2 regions of the Peribacillus sp. P4_D6 genome follow, and region 2 is predicted to be linked to the other one. Evidence: riboswitches for the same ligand, from Rfam matches in the RefSeq annotation. Region 2 holds a riboswitch; the other holds the start of a gene.
What was found. A riboswitch is a leader RNA that binds a small molecule or an ion and turns the genes downstream of it on or off. The one in region 2 is predicted to bind cobalamin.
Positions count from the first base shown of each region.

Region 1 (4,402 bases), on a different contig from region 2:
CCACCGCTTGCCCATCATGATCATGGTGATGATCATGGTCGTGGTCGTGATGGTGATCATGATCATGGTCGTGGTCGTGATGGTGATGATGGTGAGCATGTCCATGTTCCTCGACATGTTTACGATAGTTTTCCAAATCACGCGCCCCGCTTGATTTGCCTTCACTGGCTTCAATTACTCGTTCTTGCAGAATGTTCTGTAAGGTTGGATGATATCCAAAATACTTTGCCAATATGAATTCTCGATCATGATATTGCTCTTGATAGCCTTTCAGCATATCCTCCATTCTTTCCATCAACACCCCAGTGAAGAGGAAATATGGCAACATCACAATTTTTTTTGCCCCTAATCGGATGCATCGTTCAATACCTTCATCCACGTGAGGGTCCGTTACACCCATGAAGGCTGTTTCAACCCATTTAACGCTTAATTTTTCCCATAATAATCGTGAAATTTTATATATATCACTATTGGCATCAGCATCACTGCCACCTCGGCCAATTAGCAATATCGCTGTCTCAGAATGTTCAGAGGTCGTATCGAATCCCGCTTCCTCAAGACGGTCTGTCAGGATCGTCAATACATCATGGTGGACCCCGATCGTTTGGCCGTATGTGAATTTCACTTCTGGATACTTGGTTTTCCCATCCTCTATTTCAGCTGGGATATGTAGTTTCGAATGTCCTGCATGCAACAAAATGATCGGTATGACGATAACTTCAGTAGCCCCTCGTTTTACACAATTATCGATTCCTTTGGATATATTCGGTGCCGCAAATTCCAAGAAGCACGTTTCCACTAGGAAACGCCCGTCCAATGCCGGAATCATATTTTCAATAAAATGACGGACTTCTTCATTTCCCGAAGCCAACCGGCTTCCGTGTCCTACGAACAAAACTGCTTTCATTTACTTTCCCCCTCTTGATTAGTCTTCACAAGGCGCAGGCTCTATGTTTATTTTGGGAGCGATGTCCTGATAAGAAAAATTCTGTATCTTTTTCGAACGTTTGAAGTATTTAAAAAGCCGCTCATTTGGATGGGCATTTTGCTTATACTCGCCGACAATGTCCGTGATCAGTTCTACAAGCTGTTCCGGTTCAATGCCTTCCGCTACCGGCTGACCCGGATGGGCTGTTCTTCCAACCGGTTTAGCTCCAAGAAATAAGTCGAACTTCCCTTTTCGGAAGACAATCCCGATATCATCCATCACAGCACTATAACAAGCCATCCCACACCCATTAAAACCTATGTTCAGTTCCTTGGGCATGCTCATTCCGCCAAGCACCCGGTGTATTTCGTCCGCATAAGGAATGGATTCCGCTTTTTCACCATCACAGAAATCACAGGCTTTTAATGTCAGTACATCCCCAATTGGCGACAAAAGAAAGTTTGCTGATTGCAATTTCCCTGTAATGACTTCCGGATCCATTGTCGGGATCTTTAAGACGATTTTATGATTTGGCGTATACTCCATCGTTCCCTTTTCCCCGACAACTTCCGCAAGTGTCATCATTTGTTTGGGAGTGAATTGTTTATTCGCCACACCTGGACTAACGGCAAGTTCAAATACCGACTCCATTTTTTGCTGAACAATCGGCTGAATGGACTGCTTAACGACTTGACCCTTGACTCTTGACAGGGCCTCCATTGCCATTTCATAGGAAGCTGGCTTCTTTTCTGGTGCTTTTGTAAGTAATCCAACTCCTCCAGCGGACTCGGTTAAGGCTTCTTGATCTAATGCCCACGGTTCCGCTTCTTTTTGCAGTCGCTGATGCGGCTTCAATGTTTGCTTTTCCGAATTCAGCGTATATTTTCTCTGATAGCCTCTTGGTGTGATGATTTTGTCATCATATAAAAAGGTGGATGAATTACCGATAATGACGGTTGTCAACATTCCAATATCGTGATTCAACATATCCTGCAAATTGGTTATGACAATATCCTGCCTATCGCGATAAGCACTTTTCACCAACCCGACAGGTGTATCCGGCGAGCGGTAGCGAAGGAGAATCTTCTGTGTTTCAACAATTTGCCGGGTCCGCCTGCCGCTGCGCGGATTATAAAGTGCAATGACAAAGTCTGCCATTGCAGCTGCTTCAACCCTTTTAGCGATCAGTTCCCAAGGAGTTAAATGATCACTGAGGCTGATCGTACACGAATCGTGCATGACGGGCGCCCCAAGTAAAGACGCACATGAGTTGATTGCAGAAATGCCAGGAATGACTTCAATGRCCACTCCAGTTTCTTCTTTCCAGCCTTTTTCAATCAATACTTCATAAACCAACCCTGCCATCCCGTAAACTCCGGCATCCCCACTGGAAATCACCGCCACTTTCTTTCCCAGCTCCGCTTGTTTCACTGCTTCCTGTGCACGTGATACCTCTTCAGTCATCCCCGTACTTATGATCGTTTGATCTGTTAGCAGTCCCTGAATGAGTTCAACATAAGTTTTATAACCAATGATGTAGTCACTTTCTTGAAGGGCTTCGACGGCACGTTTGGTAATGTGTTCAAAATTCCCGGGCCCAAAGCCCACGACGAATAATTTACCGTTTGTACTCATTAAGACATCTCCTTTTACGCTTTGTTCTTTGAAATACRCGTATGAGCAGGAAAATCTGGATTAGGGGTCATTTCCCCGTCATTGTACTGYTAGATCATCTGTGGAACAAACTCACCATCATCGATATTACTGACGATCTGCCGACCGAAATCAGGCGTTTCCACTCGATACCAGTTTCCTTGGGGATAGGCAATCACAACGCAGGCATCCTTACATCTTCCGTTACAGCGTGTCCTCGTTGTATGGATTTTCAGATCCAGTCCTTTTGAAGCAATTTCATCGCGAATCGCTTGGGTTACTTCTTCCCCGCCCTTTTTCATGCAGCTGCTCCCATTACAAATCAACAGATGCGTATTTGTACCCGTCAAGTTCCAAGTAGTCATCTTCTTCCTCCTGAGTTCAGGGAAAAGGCAAAATAAAAAACCTTAACATAAGAGTCAAGGTTTTAAAAAAACTATATGAATGAGGAGCCAAAGGCAAGCATGCCAAATCCTCCCAAAATCGTCATAGTCCTTCTACCTTTCCCTCCGAAAAGTATCATGCAATTTTAAAAGCAGGTTTCCTGGCTTACGCTTCATTTTACTTTGTCCCTTCCCGGCATCATGCCAGTGGCTATCGACAATTTCATCAGCGTTTACAGTAGCGGGGGCTGCATCGGATTTTCACCGATTTCCCTATTATCCCTTGCTTATTCACACAAGGGCACTTTTAAAATGAAATATTTGGTTTTATTATACATTTCCAACTAACTTAATCTATCATATAACAACTTTGTCAAAATTCAATAGTTTATTCCGACTGTTTAGAAAAGTTTAAACGTGTAAAACCAGTTACAATCCTTTCCTCGCAACAAATTTCGGCCTCCAAAAAAAGATAGTGTAGCTGGAATTATTTCTTTATGGTACACTATACGAGAATTTTCTAAATAATTACATAAGTTTCATGGTGTTGAATTTCTCGGAATTCAGCTTAAAAGGGAAGCCGGTGAAAATCCGGAGCGGTCCCGCCACTGTAAAGGGAAGTTCCATTACGTTAACTTTAATCCACTGTCAAATGAGATGGGAAGGATGTAATGGGATGATGAACCAAAGCCAGGAGACCTGCCATGAAGCGTGAAACTGTTTCAGCCTACGAGGATGGGCGTGCGGATCAGGCAAAATGGCCCATGGTTGGTTCATGCTGCAAAATTCCTGTTCATTACGCACTTCTTTCCTTTGAGAGAAGTGCTTTTTAGTTTGGGCGCGCCGCTTTTCTTCTCAAGATTGATCAGAACAATAAAAAGTGTTGAAAGGAGAAAGAATGAAAAGAACCAATTGGAAAATTATTTATTTTGTCATTTTACTGCTTTTTGTCCCGAAACGGGKATTGGCCATGCATATCATGGAGGGCTTTTTACCCATAGAATGGGCTATATTCTGGTGGGCCGTGACGCTTCCATTTTTAATCTTGGGTTACCGGTCCATTAGGTCCAAAGTAAGGGAAAACCCAGAAACAAAAATGATACTTGGCCTATCGGGCGCATTTGTATTTATATTATCGGCCCTAAAGATTCCTTCCGTTACGGGAAGTTCTTCGCACCCTACCGGAGTTGGTTTAGGTTCCATACTATTCGGACCATTGGCCATGAGTGTGGTCGGCTCCATCGTTCTGTTATTTCAAGCTGTTTTACTGGCACACGGAGGATTGACGACATTAGGGGCCAATGCATTCTCCATGGCCGTTTGCGGACCCTTCATTGCTTACTTTGTCTTCAAGGCCGCAACTAAATTGGGATGGTCTTTTTCACTTGCCGTATTCTTGGCAGCTGCTTTTGGGGATTTGGGCACCTATGTGGTAACT
Region 1 is NZ_JBFUIQ010000143.1:4,342-8,743, reverse strand. It holds gene AC1DVB_RS23255 (sirohydrochlorin chelatase) at 1-907, opposite strand, end outside; gene cobJ (precorrin-3B C(17)-methyltransferase) at 926-2,563, opposite strand; gene AC1DVB_RS23245 ((2Fe-2S) ferredoxin domain-containing protein) at 2,578-2,946, opposite strand; cobalamin riboswitch at 3,099-3,288, opposite strand; cobalamin riboswitch at 3,490-3,685, shown strand; gene AC1DVB_RS23240 (hypothetical protein) at 3,669-3,797, shown strand; gene AC1DVB_RS23235 (energy-coupling factor ABC transporter permease) at 3,863-4,402, shown strand, end outside.
Region 1: linked by a shared signal. The riboswitch ahead of AC1DVB_RS23245 ((2Fe-2S) ferredoxin domain-containing protein) and the one ahead of AC1DVB_RS11045 (ribonucleoside-diphosphate reductase subunit alpha) in region 2 are both predicted to bind cobalamin.

Region 2 (9,550 bases):
TGCTCGCAAAAGCGCAAAAGGGAGATCTTGTGCTTAAGGATAGCAATGAACAAGGCACCATCTTCACGATTGTCATAGAAAAAGCGGATCAAATATAAAAAAGGGTTGTCCTGGTAATGGACAACCCTTTTATTATGCAGAATGCTAACTAATTAAGCTAATTGGCTGATTGCCCGCCATAATTGTACATGACGGACCTTCCTTGGAAGGAAGCGTCCCATTTCCTCTTCATTATATCCTGCATGCAAGTTCTTATGGTCGAAAATGATCGGCCGGCGAAGTAAATCCGGGTTATCTTGAATAAGCTTGCAAAGATCATTAAGCGGTGTATTATTTATATCGATATTCAGGCTTTTGAATTTTTTGGAACGGGTTGAGATGATTTCATCTGTCCCGCCTTCCGTTTTACGTAAAATCTCTTTTATTTCTTCTATAGAAAGAGGCTGGGAATATAGGTTACGTTCATTAAAGGAAATTTCGTTCTTCTTAAGCCAAGCTTTTGCTTTACGACAGGCTAAACTGCTTGGAGTAGTATAAATTGTTACCATTAAAATCGACTCCTTCAAAGTTTTCAAGTTTATTGGAATGAAATTATTTTTATATTTGTGATACTCTTACTTTAACGTTTCTTTGTGTCAGCAAGATGTCAAGAAAAATAAACTTAAATGTTATTTTAAAAGGAAAGGGAGAAAATGAAATGAAATCTGCCTTTAATGAAAAAGAAACGGTTTGGGTAATGAAACCGAATAAGGACCTGCATATGCCGATATTTAATAGTGGAGTGAGAGAAGTATCATGACAGGGGATTTTTGGTCACCAGTCAGGCTATCGATACAAGTAGCGGGACTGGCGGGTATCCTTGTTTTCATTTTAGGAATTTTCCTTGCGCGAATGATGGCTAAAAAGCAATTCAGGGGAAGAGTCCTGTTGGAAACAGCGTTTTTATTGCCGCTTGTTTTGCCGCCGTCCGTCGTTGGTTTTTTATTGATCGTGATTTTTGGCAAGAATGGACTGCCGGGACAATTCATTGAAAGGGTTTTTGACCAGCCCTTGATGTTCACGTGGTGGGCTGCGGTCATTGCATCTACCGTGGTAGCTTTTCCGCTAATGTACCAATCCGCTAAAACGGGCTTTGAAGGTATAGATGAAGAAATTGAAAATGCAGCAAGGGTTGACGGGGCCGGGGAGTGGAGGTTATTCCTGTTTGTAACCCTCCCATTGGCGGTCAAATCGATCGTCACAGGTGCCATCCTAAGTTCAGCGCGTGCGTTGGGGGAATTCGGGGCCACACTCATGTTTGCCGGAAACATTCCCGGACAGACACAAACCATACCGACCGCGATTTATATCGCCATGGACTCCGGGAATATGACATTGGCCTGGCTATGGGTTGCCGTAATCATTGTCATTTCATTCATTATGCTTTTTATCGTGACATACATAAAATGAATGCTGTTTTTCGTATATGCTTATGAATAAGCGAGGTGCGGCTTCTACGTCCTCTTTATGGGTGAATCCGTTTTTTTCGTAAAGATTTCGTGCGGGAAGGTTCATTTTACCGGTCGAAACGGATATCTTTTCCCAGTCGACGTGTAATTGGAGAGCATGTAACAATGCGTCCGCAATACCCTGCCGAAAATAATCAGGATGGACGACCATTCGGCAAATCAGCAATTGGCCATTCTCTTTTGTATAAGATATGGCACCAGCTAAGGCATCACCCTTTAAATAGCATAAAAACGTTTCATGGCAATGTATGAATTGTTCATATGTTTCCAATAGAGGAGGTATATCGGCAAAACCGATCATTTCCGCTTCCACCTTATAGGCTTCTTTCTGCAGTTTAAATAGCTGCTGGCCATAGTCTGATTCCAGGTCCCGAATTCTCATGATCAAATCCTATCACTCCTTTTCATTACATTATAATGGAAGAGGGGGATTATTGTTTCTAATCAGTCTGTGTTATAATCGACAAACAATATGAACTAATGAAATGAGGAAGAAATTTGTTAACATTTGAAGAAAAATTGAGCATCATTGAAACTTTTCCGGAATTACAGCGAAAAGACGTTTCATTGGGACGTGTGAACTTCCATTATCCAGATAGCGTCCAGGAGAAAAAGATCGTCGTTCAGCACTTGCATCCCAATGGAAATGGGTTCGTTTACGCAGGGCATATGAGAAAAAAAGACACTGACCGTAAAGGGTTTATCAATATACGTGACTATAATGAAGCCGAATTAAAAGAATTGATCCAAAGAAGCGTGGATTACCTATCTGAACCTCCGGCTGAAATTGAAGAAGAGGAAAACGAGTTCGCTAGGTTGGAAGGGGCATGGATTGGCCCTGAAAAGCAAGAGCTTACACTTCAAAAGGAAGACCTGCTTTGGAATGTTTATTCAGGGTCGAATCTTGAGGAATGTTTCGAAAGTCCGGTTGAGGCGGAGCGCTACTTATTGGACGAAGGCTTCCGACAAAGCAAGAAGAGGAATATGTAGAATTTTAGGATAATTTGTCGGTTGATTTACGGCGATAATCTTGTTTTTTTAGGATTTTCCATGATATAATATGAGTAATTATTTTTGTTCGGAAAAGTTTGATAGAAGGATTTACTGTAATAGGATTCCTCTTGAAACATTATCCAGAACCAAAAATAGTAATAAAATGGATTTTTCCAAACACAGGAGGAACTATCATGGTACAAGGTAAAGTAAAATGGTTTAACGCAGAAAAAGGTTTCGGTTTCATCGAAGTTGAAGGCCAAGACGATGTATTCGTACATTTCTCAGCTATCCAAGGTGAAGGCTTCAAAACGCTTGAAGAAGGCCAAGAAGTTTCTTTCGAAATCGAGCAAGGCGCTCGTGGACCACAAGCTGCTAACGTTCAAAAATAATTGAACGCATATAAAAAAAAGACTCCGATTTTGGAGTCTTTTTATTTTTCCTTTTTTTCGGCGATTTCCTTTAATGCTTTGTCCAATTTTTCTTCGATCCGTTTAGTACGATTAAAATGCCCTGACAGGAAAAACACGATGAATATAACGAATGCGACAAGCACTAGCATGAAAAGGATAGGAAGGAACTGGGTTATATTCTCAGTCATTGGATATCATCTCCTTTTTTCTCCATTATACTTCATGCTTACCGTTGCTATGATTGAGGGAGCCAAGTTTTAAAAAAAACACTGAAAGGGGATATGCGAAAACGCAATCCCCTTTCAGTCAGTTCTGGAATAGCGAAGCGAACTTTTGAAGTCTGTGCAGGTCTGATTCTTGATACATCTGTTCTATCTTCAATGTCACCAATAACTGGCTCTTCGCAAATAACATATCCCGGAAATGATCGACCGCCCCACAAAAATGATTATAATTGGTTTCGCCAGTGCCGAAGACTCCCGTTTTCAGGCGAGCGATAGGCAACTGTTCCAGTTCTTTATAAAAGGCTGCTGATTTAGCGGGAAGCTCCCCATTGCCCCATGTATAGGTGCCGACGATCAAGGCATCGTAATCCGGCAATGTACGTAAATCGAATTCATTCATTCGATATAAGAAAGCCTCAGGTAAAAGGGCAGCGAGGGCTTCGGCAAGCGCTTTTGTATTGCCGCCGGCAGAATGATAGACAATGGCGATTTTACAGCTCATCGAACCCATTGCTGGCATTTACTTGACTGTATGTCCTTGACTTCTGTTCGAAGAAATCGGTTTTGGTAAGGCCGATGGATTCATCATCGAACGTTTTGATCCATGGCATCGGGTTCTCGCCATACTCTTTATACAAATTTTCAAGGCCTAGCATACGTAACCGTTTGTTGGCGATATATTCGATGTACTCATTGAATTCTTCCAAATCGAGATCGGCTTTCGTTTGGATATCTTCGAGCATATATTCAGACCATTCCTTTTCGAGTTCGACTGCTTTTTCAATCGTTGTATAGATGAACTTCGTGTTTTCTTCATTATTTAACTCAGGATATTCATACATCAAGATTTGAACGAGCATGCCAATGAAATCGAAATGGACCATTTCATCGCGATGAATATAGGATATCATCGTAGCTGAACCGGTCATTAGATTTTGGCGTCCTAGATTATAATAAAAGGCGAAAGCCAAATAGAAATAAATCCCTTCAAGGTTCGTTGAATGGATCAGTGCCTCGAATAAATGCTGAGGGCTGGGATCGTCCACGAACGTTTGATAAGCATCAACGATCGGTTGGTTACGCTTAATCACTTCAGGATGTTCTTTGATGCGGTCGAAAAGCTGTTTTTGCTTGCCTACCGGAATCAAGGAAGCAAGGATATAGGAATAAGACTCATTATGGATCGATTCCTGCTGGGCCATGTTGGCCAAGATAGCTTTTGCCGCCGGATCTTTTATGTACCGGAGGATCTCTACTAAAGTGGGCGTTTGAAGACTGTCCATTCCAGCAATCATCGTAAGGATTTCGAGAAAAGCGTCCTGGATATCTTCATCCAATTCGCCCCACTGCTTTTTATCCTGAATCATGTTCACGCTCGAAGGCTTCCAAAAGTTATTGATGAGCTGTGTATAGGTATCATAGAATTTTTCATACTGTATATCGTTCCAAAGGAGGAAGCCTGAAGCTTCTCCTTTGAAAACACCGGTTGCCTTTGTTGGATGCGTCGGTTCGAGCATCCGAATTTTTTTTATATGATTGGTCATTCGTGAAAACTCCTTTAAGAATAGATTACTGGGTCATGATTGACGTTAACTTGAACAGCTTTCGCAGGCATTGTCATATTCGGAAGACGTCGAACGAACATAATACGTTGATTTCAACCCGCTTTCCCATGCCGTTAAATGGATGTCCAAAAGGACCTTCGCTTTGATTGTATTGTGTACATACAGATTAAAGCTGATTGCTTGGTCAATATGGCGTTGGCGGGCTGCATTTTGCCTGATGCTTTCCAGTTGATCCAAATTGAATCGCGTCTTTTTATAATATTCATACGTATTTGGCGTCAAGCCTGGTGCGGTCACCTTGAATTTGAAGTTTTTCTTTTCTTCGTAAAATTCAATTTCATACAAAGGATCGATTCCATCCGTGGAATTACCGATTTTGGCTGTCGATGAATTGGGGGCAATCGCCATTAAATAGCCATTACGGGTTCCGTGCTCCTGCACGTCTGCTTTTAAATCCAGCCATTTTTGATCTGTATAGTCACGCAGTTCGAAATAGTCCCCTGTATGCCAATCAGAACCTTCAAAGTATGGGTAAGATCCTTTTTCCTTGGCCAGTTCGTTGGATGCCTTGATAGTTAAGTAAGCGATCTTTTCGTATAAAGCATCTGCATAGCGAACAGCCTCATCGGATTCCCAATAAATATTCTGTGTGGCAAGTAAATGATGCCATCCAAACGTTCCTAAACCAATTGCCCGGTACCGTTTGTTCGAGATGGATGCTTGTTTGACAGGAAGATTATTCACATCAATGACATTGTCCAGCATACGGATCTGAATGGGAATCAATCTTTCCAGAACATCGCTGCCCACCGCTCGGGGCAAGTTAATGGATGAAAGGTTGCAGACAACGAAATCGCCGCTTTTACGAACCACAACAACATCTCCATCTTCTGTTTCATATTCATCCGTGATCGTCGAAGGGCTTAGGTTTTGGGCAATCTCCGTGCAAAGGTTAGAACAATAAATCATACCTTTATGTTTATTCGGATTCTTCCGATTCACTTCATCGCGGTAGAACATATACGGTACGCCTTCTTCTAATTGAGAAATCATGATGCTTTTCATGATGTCCATCGCATTGATTTTTTCAAAGCTATAGTTTGGAAGCGTGCCATTTTCTGCGGCCTCGACAGCAAGTGCATAATGATTCCTGAAGCTTCCTTCGCCTTTCTTTTCGTCATAAAGATCTTCAAGTGAAAATCCAAGGGTTTGCTTAACGGTATGCGGATCGAAAAGATACCATTCTTTTCTGTCGCGTACAGCCTCCATGAATAAATCCGGTATGCATACACCTGTAAAAATATCATGTGCTTTTAATCGGTCATCCCCGTTTTGAGTCTTCAAATCGAGGAAGCTCATGATATCTTTATGCCAGGCATCCAAGTAAATCGCGATGGCGCCTTTACGTTGCCCCAATTGATCGACACTTACAGCTGTCTGGTTGAATAGTCGAATCCAGGGCGTCGTGCCGGAACTGTTTCCAGAGAAACCGCGGATATCGGAACCAAGCGAGCGAACCTTACCGACGTAAAGACCAACACCGCCGCCGAATTTAGATACTTTTGCCGCATCGTAGTTTGATAGGTAAATTCCGTCGATGGAATCTTCAATTGCGTCGATAAAGCAGGAGCTTAACTGTCCATGTGTTTTACCTGCATTGGAGAGTGTAGGAGTCGCAACGGTCATATAAAGGTTGGACATGGCCCAGTATGCTTCTTTTATCAGTTGCAGGCGGTGCTCCGTTTTTTCCATTCGCATGATTTCCATCGCGATGATCATGAAACGTTCTTGCGGCAGTTCGAAGACCTTGTCCTTTTTTGGGCGGGCCAGATAACGGTCATTCAATAAGTAGATGCCTATGTAAGAGAATAATTTATCTTTTTCCGGGTCGATCACCGATCCCAATTCCTCAATTTCCGCTTTTGTATATGAAGATAGCAGTTCTGGTTTATAAATGGGATAACGCTGACCTTCCGATAGCTGGGAGAGTTCTGTGATCAGCTCATAGAATGGGCCATAACTCTTGCCTTCATAACCTCGATTGGCCTGTGCATCCCTATACATTGTATTCAACAGTTCTGCTGCAGCAACGAAAGTCCAATCCGGGGCATCGATATCCACGCCTTCAAGAGCGAGCTGAATCAGTTTTTTTGAAGCCTGTTCTTCGGTTGAGTCACTTTTGCGATCAAGCCATTTTGTAAAACGCTTTTTGAACTTTTCCATATCGAGACGGCCTTCGAATTCCTTCGATAACATCTCAAGCTGGATGGATTTCGCTTCTGTGTCATTTTCACTTATGGTAGAGTTATATGTTTGAGTCATTAATAATCCTCCTTGTTAACTTCCGCTAAAATAAAAAAACCGCCCAAAGAATTGAGCGGATCAAACGATAGAATAAAAGAGGCATGAAAAAATAGCCGTTATACTATCGTTTCATCATCTCAATCCCCGAAGAATAAGAAACGTGAAAAATTCAAGGCAGGTCTCCTGACTCATGATCATCCTACTTTGAGTCCTTCCCGTATAGAGAGCTATACAGTGGTTTTCTCATTTCGTCACATTTACAGTTGCGAGGACAGTTCCGGGTTTACACCGGATTCCCTTTTCAGCCATCACTGGCACCTTGGATTATAAAAATTCTATATATAGTTATTGGAATTGTTTATGTAATCAATATCTAGTATTTCTGCTTATATTATCGTAAGCCATATACGATGATAATTCAACTAATATATTTGAAAAAAACCAATCCTTATCTATTGACAAAGTGATGGAAGAGGGTGGGGGAATGAAAGATTTTATGGGGGAATGGATAAATCAAGCGCTGATTTTACGGGATTTTGTGTTAAAATAAAGTGTCTAGTAAAGGTGGCTCTCCGTTATTGCACTGAGGGGATTCGCGGAAAAATATTTATGAAAAAGGGGATAAAATCTTGGAAAAAGTATTAGTTTTTGGACATAAAAACCCGGATACAGACACAATCTGTTCAGCAATCGCTTATGCAGATCTTAAAAAACAGCTAGGTATCAACGCTGAACCAGTTCGTCTGGGTGAAGTGAATGGTGAAACTCAATATGCATTGGACCAATTCAAATTCGATGCTCCCCGTCTTGTGGAAAAAGTTGCAGGGGAAGCTGATGGCGTAATCCTGGTCGATCATAACGAACGTCAGCAAAGCGCTGAAGATATTGACCAAGTCCGTGTGTTGGAAGTTATCGACCATCACCGTATCGCTAACTTTGAAACAAGCGATCCATTATATTACCGTGCGGAACCAGTTGGCTGTACGGCAACCATCTTAAATAAAATTTATAAAGAAAACGGCATTGAAGTCCCTAAAGCAATCGCAGGTCTTATGCTGTCTGCCATCATTTCCGATTCTTTATTGTTCAAATCGCCGACTTGCACGGAGCAGGACGTTGCAGCAGCAATGGAACTCGCTGCCATTGCTGGAGTCGACGCTGAAAAATATGGCTTGGAAATGTTGAAAGCGGGAGCTGACTTAAGCGACAAAACGATTGCCCAGCTCATCACTCTTGATGCCAAGGAATTCTCCATGGGAATGGCTAAAGTGGAAATAGCACAGGTCAATGCCGTTGATCCGAACGAAGTCCTTGCTAAGCAAGCAGAATTGGAAGCAGCGATTGAAGCGGTCATCGCAGTGAAGGAATTGGACTTGTTCCTATTCGTCGTTACGGATATCCTGACTAATGATTCCGTTGCCTTGGCCCTTGGTAAAGCGGCATATGCGGTTGAAAAGGCATATGACGTTTCATTAAACAATAACATCGCCGTCTTGGAAGGCGTTGTATCGCGTAAAAAACAAATCGTTCCGGTCTTAACCGACGTATTCAGCAAATAATTCAGGAAAAGGGTTGCTCATTAAAACTTGGGCAGCCTTTTTTTGTACATTCAAAAAAAGACTCAACCATCCCATTAAGGGTGTTTGAGTCTTTTTTCTTAATTTAAAGATTCCTTTTCTTTTTCATAGGCGATGACAATCAATTCTTTATTGGCTTCCTCGCCAAGTTTGCTTTCAAAGCTTTTCAGTTCATTCAATAAATCCGGTGACAGATTTGCTGCCGTATAATCCTGCTCGGGTGTCATGCTTTTCGCTCCTTTCAAAAGGAAATGATTCATGTTATCTATTTTGTCGGTTTGAAAAGTTTCTATTCAGCAGAATTTTACTTCTTTAAGATATTTTACTTTCTGAGGTGGCGAGTTTTTCAAGCAATGTCGAACTTTCTTCATCGAGTCCTTGGACTTGGACAGGTATTCCCAAGAGCTGATATTTAAGAATAACCGTATCGACAGCACCAACTGCTGAAGCATCCCAGATCTTGGAATGGGAGAAGTCAATGACGATTGCATCGGCTTTTTCCTTGAAGTCGAACTTTGAAACAAAGTCCTGGACAGAAGCGAAAAATATTTGTCCGCTGATACGATAAGTGATTTTCTTAGCCTGGATGTCTGCCGATTTCTCTACTGCCACTTTAGAAATTTTAGCCGAGAAGAAAATCATGCTCAAAAGCACTCCGGCAAATACGCCTTTTGATAAGTCATGTGTATAAATGACAATGAGGACCGTCACGATCATCACGGCTGCATCCGACTTAGGAGCTCTAGTGAGCCTCTTTAGGGAAGACCAGTCAAATGTCCCGATTGAAACCATGATCATGACTGCGACAAGTGCAGCCATCGGTATTTTGATAAGGACATCATTCAATACAACGATTAATACCATAAGGAATGCGCCCGCTACAAATGTCGAGAGCCGGCCTCTTCCACCAGATTTAATGTTGATACCGGATTGGCCGATCATCGCACATCCTGCCATGCCGCCAAA
Region 2 is NZ_JBFUIQ010000026.1:41,509-51,058, reverse strand. It holds partial or broken gene AC1DVB_RS11090 (sensor histidine kinase) at 1-98, shown strand, start outside; gene spx (transcriptional regulator Spx) at 153-548, opposite strand; gene modB (molybdate ABC transporter permease subunit) at 796-1,449, shown strand; gene AC1DVB_RS11075 (GNAT family N-acetyltransferase) at 1,411-1,890, opposite strand; gene AC1DVB_RS11070 (hypothetical protein) at 2,007-2,498, shown strand; gene AC1DVB_RS11065 (cold-shock protein) at 2,696-2,893, shown strand; gene AC1DVB_RS11060 (hypothetical protein) at 2,935-3,102, opposite strand; gene AC1DVB_RS11055 (flavodoxin domain-containing protein) at 3,221-3,658, opposite strand; gene AC1DVB_RS11050 (ribonucleotide-diphosphate reductase subunit beta) at 3,630-4,682, opposite strand; gene AC1DVB_RS11045 (ribonucleoside-diphosphate reductase subunit alpha) at 4,728-7,025, opposite strand; cobalamin riboswitch at 7,164-7,344, opposite strand; gene AC1DVB_RS11040 (manganese-dependent inorganic pyrophosphatase) at 7,637-8,566, shown strand; gene AC1DVB_RS11035 (hypothetical protein) at 8,665-8,811, opposite strand; gene AC1DVB_RS11030 (SulP family inorganic anion transporter) at 8,897-9,550, opposite strand, start outside.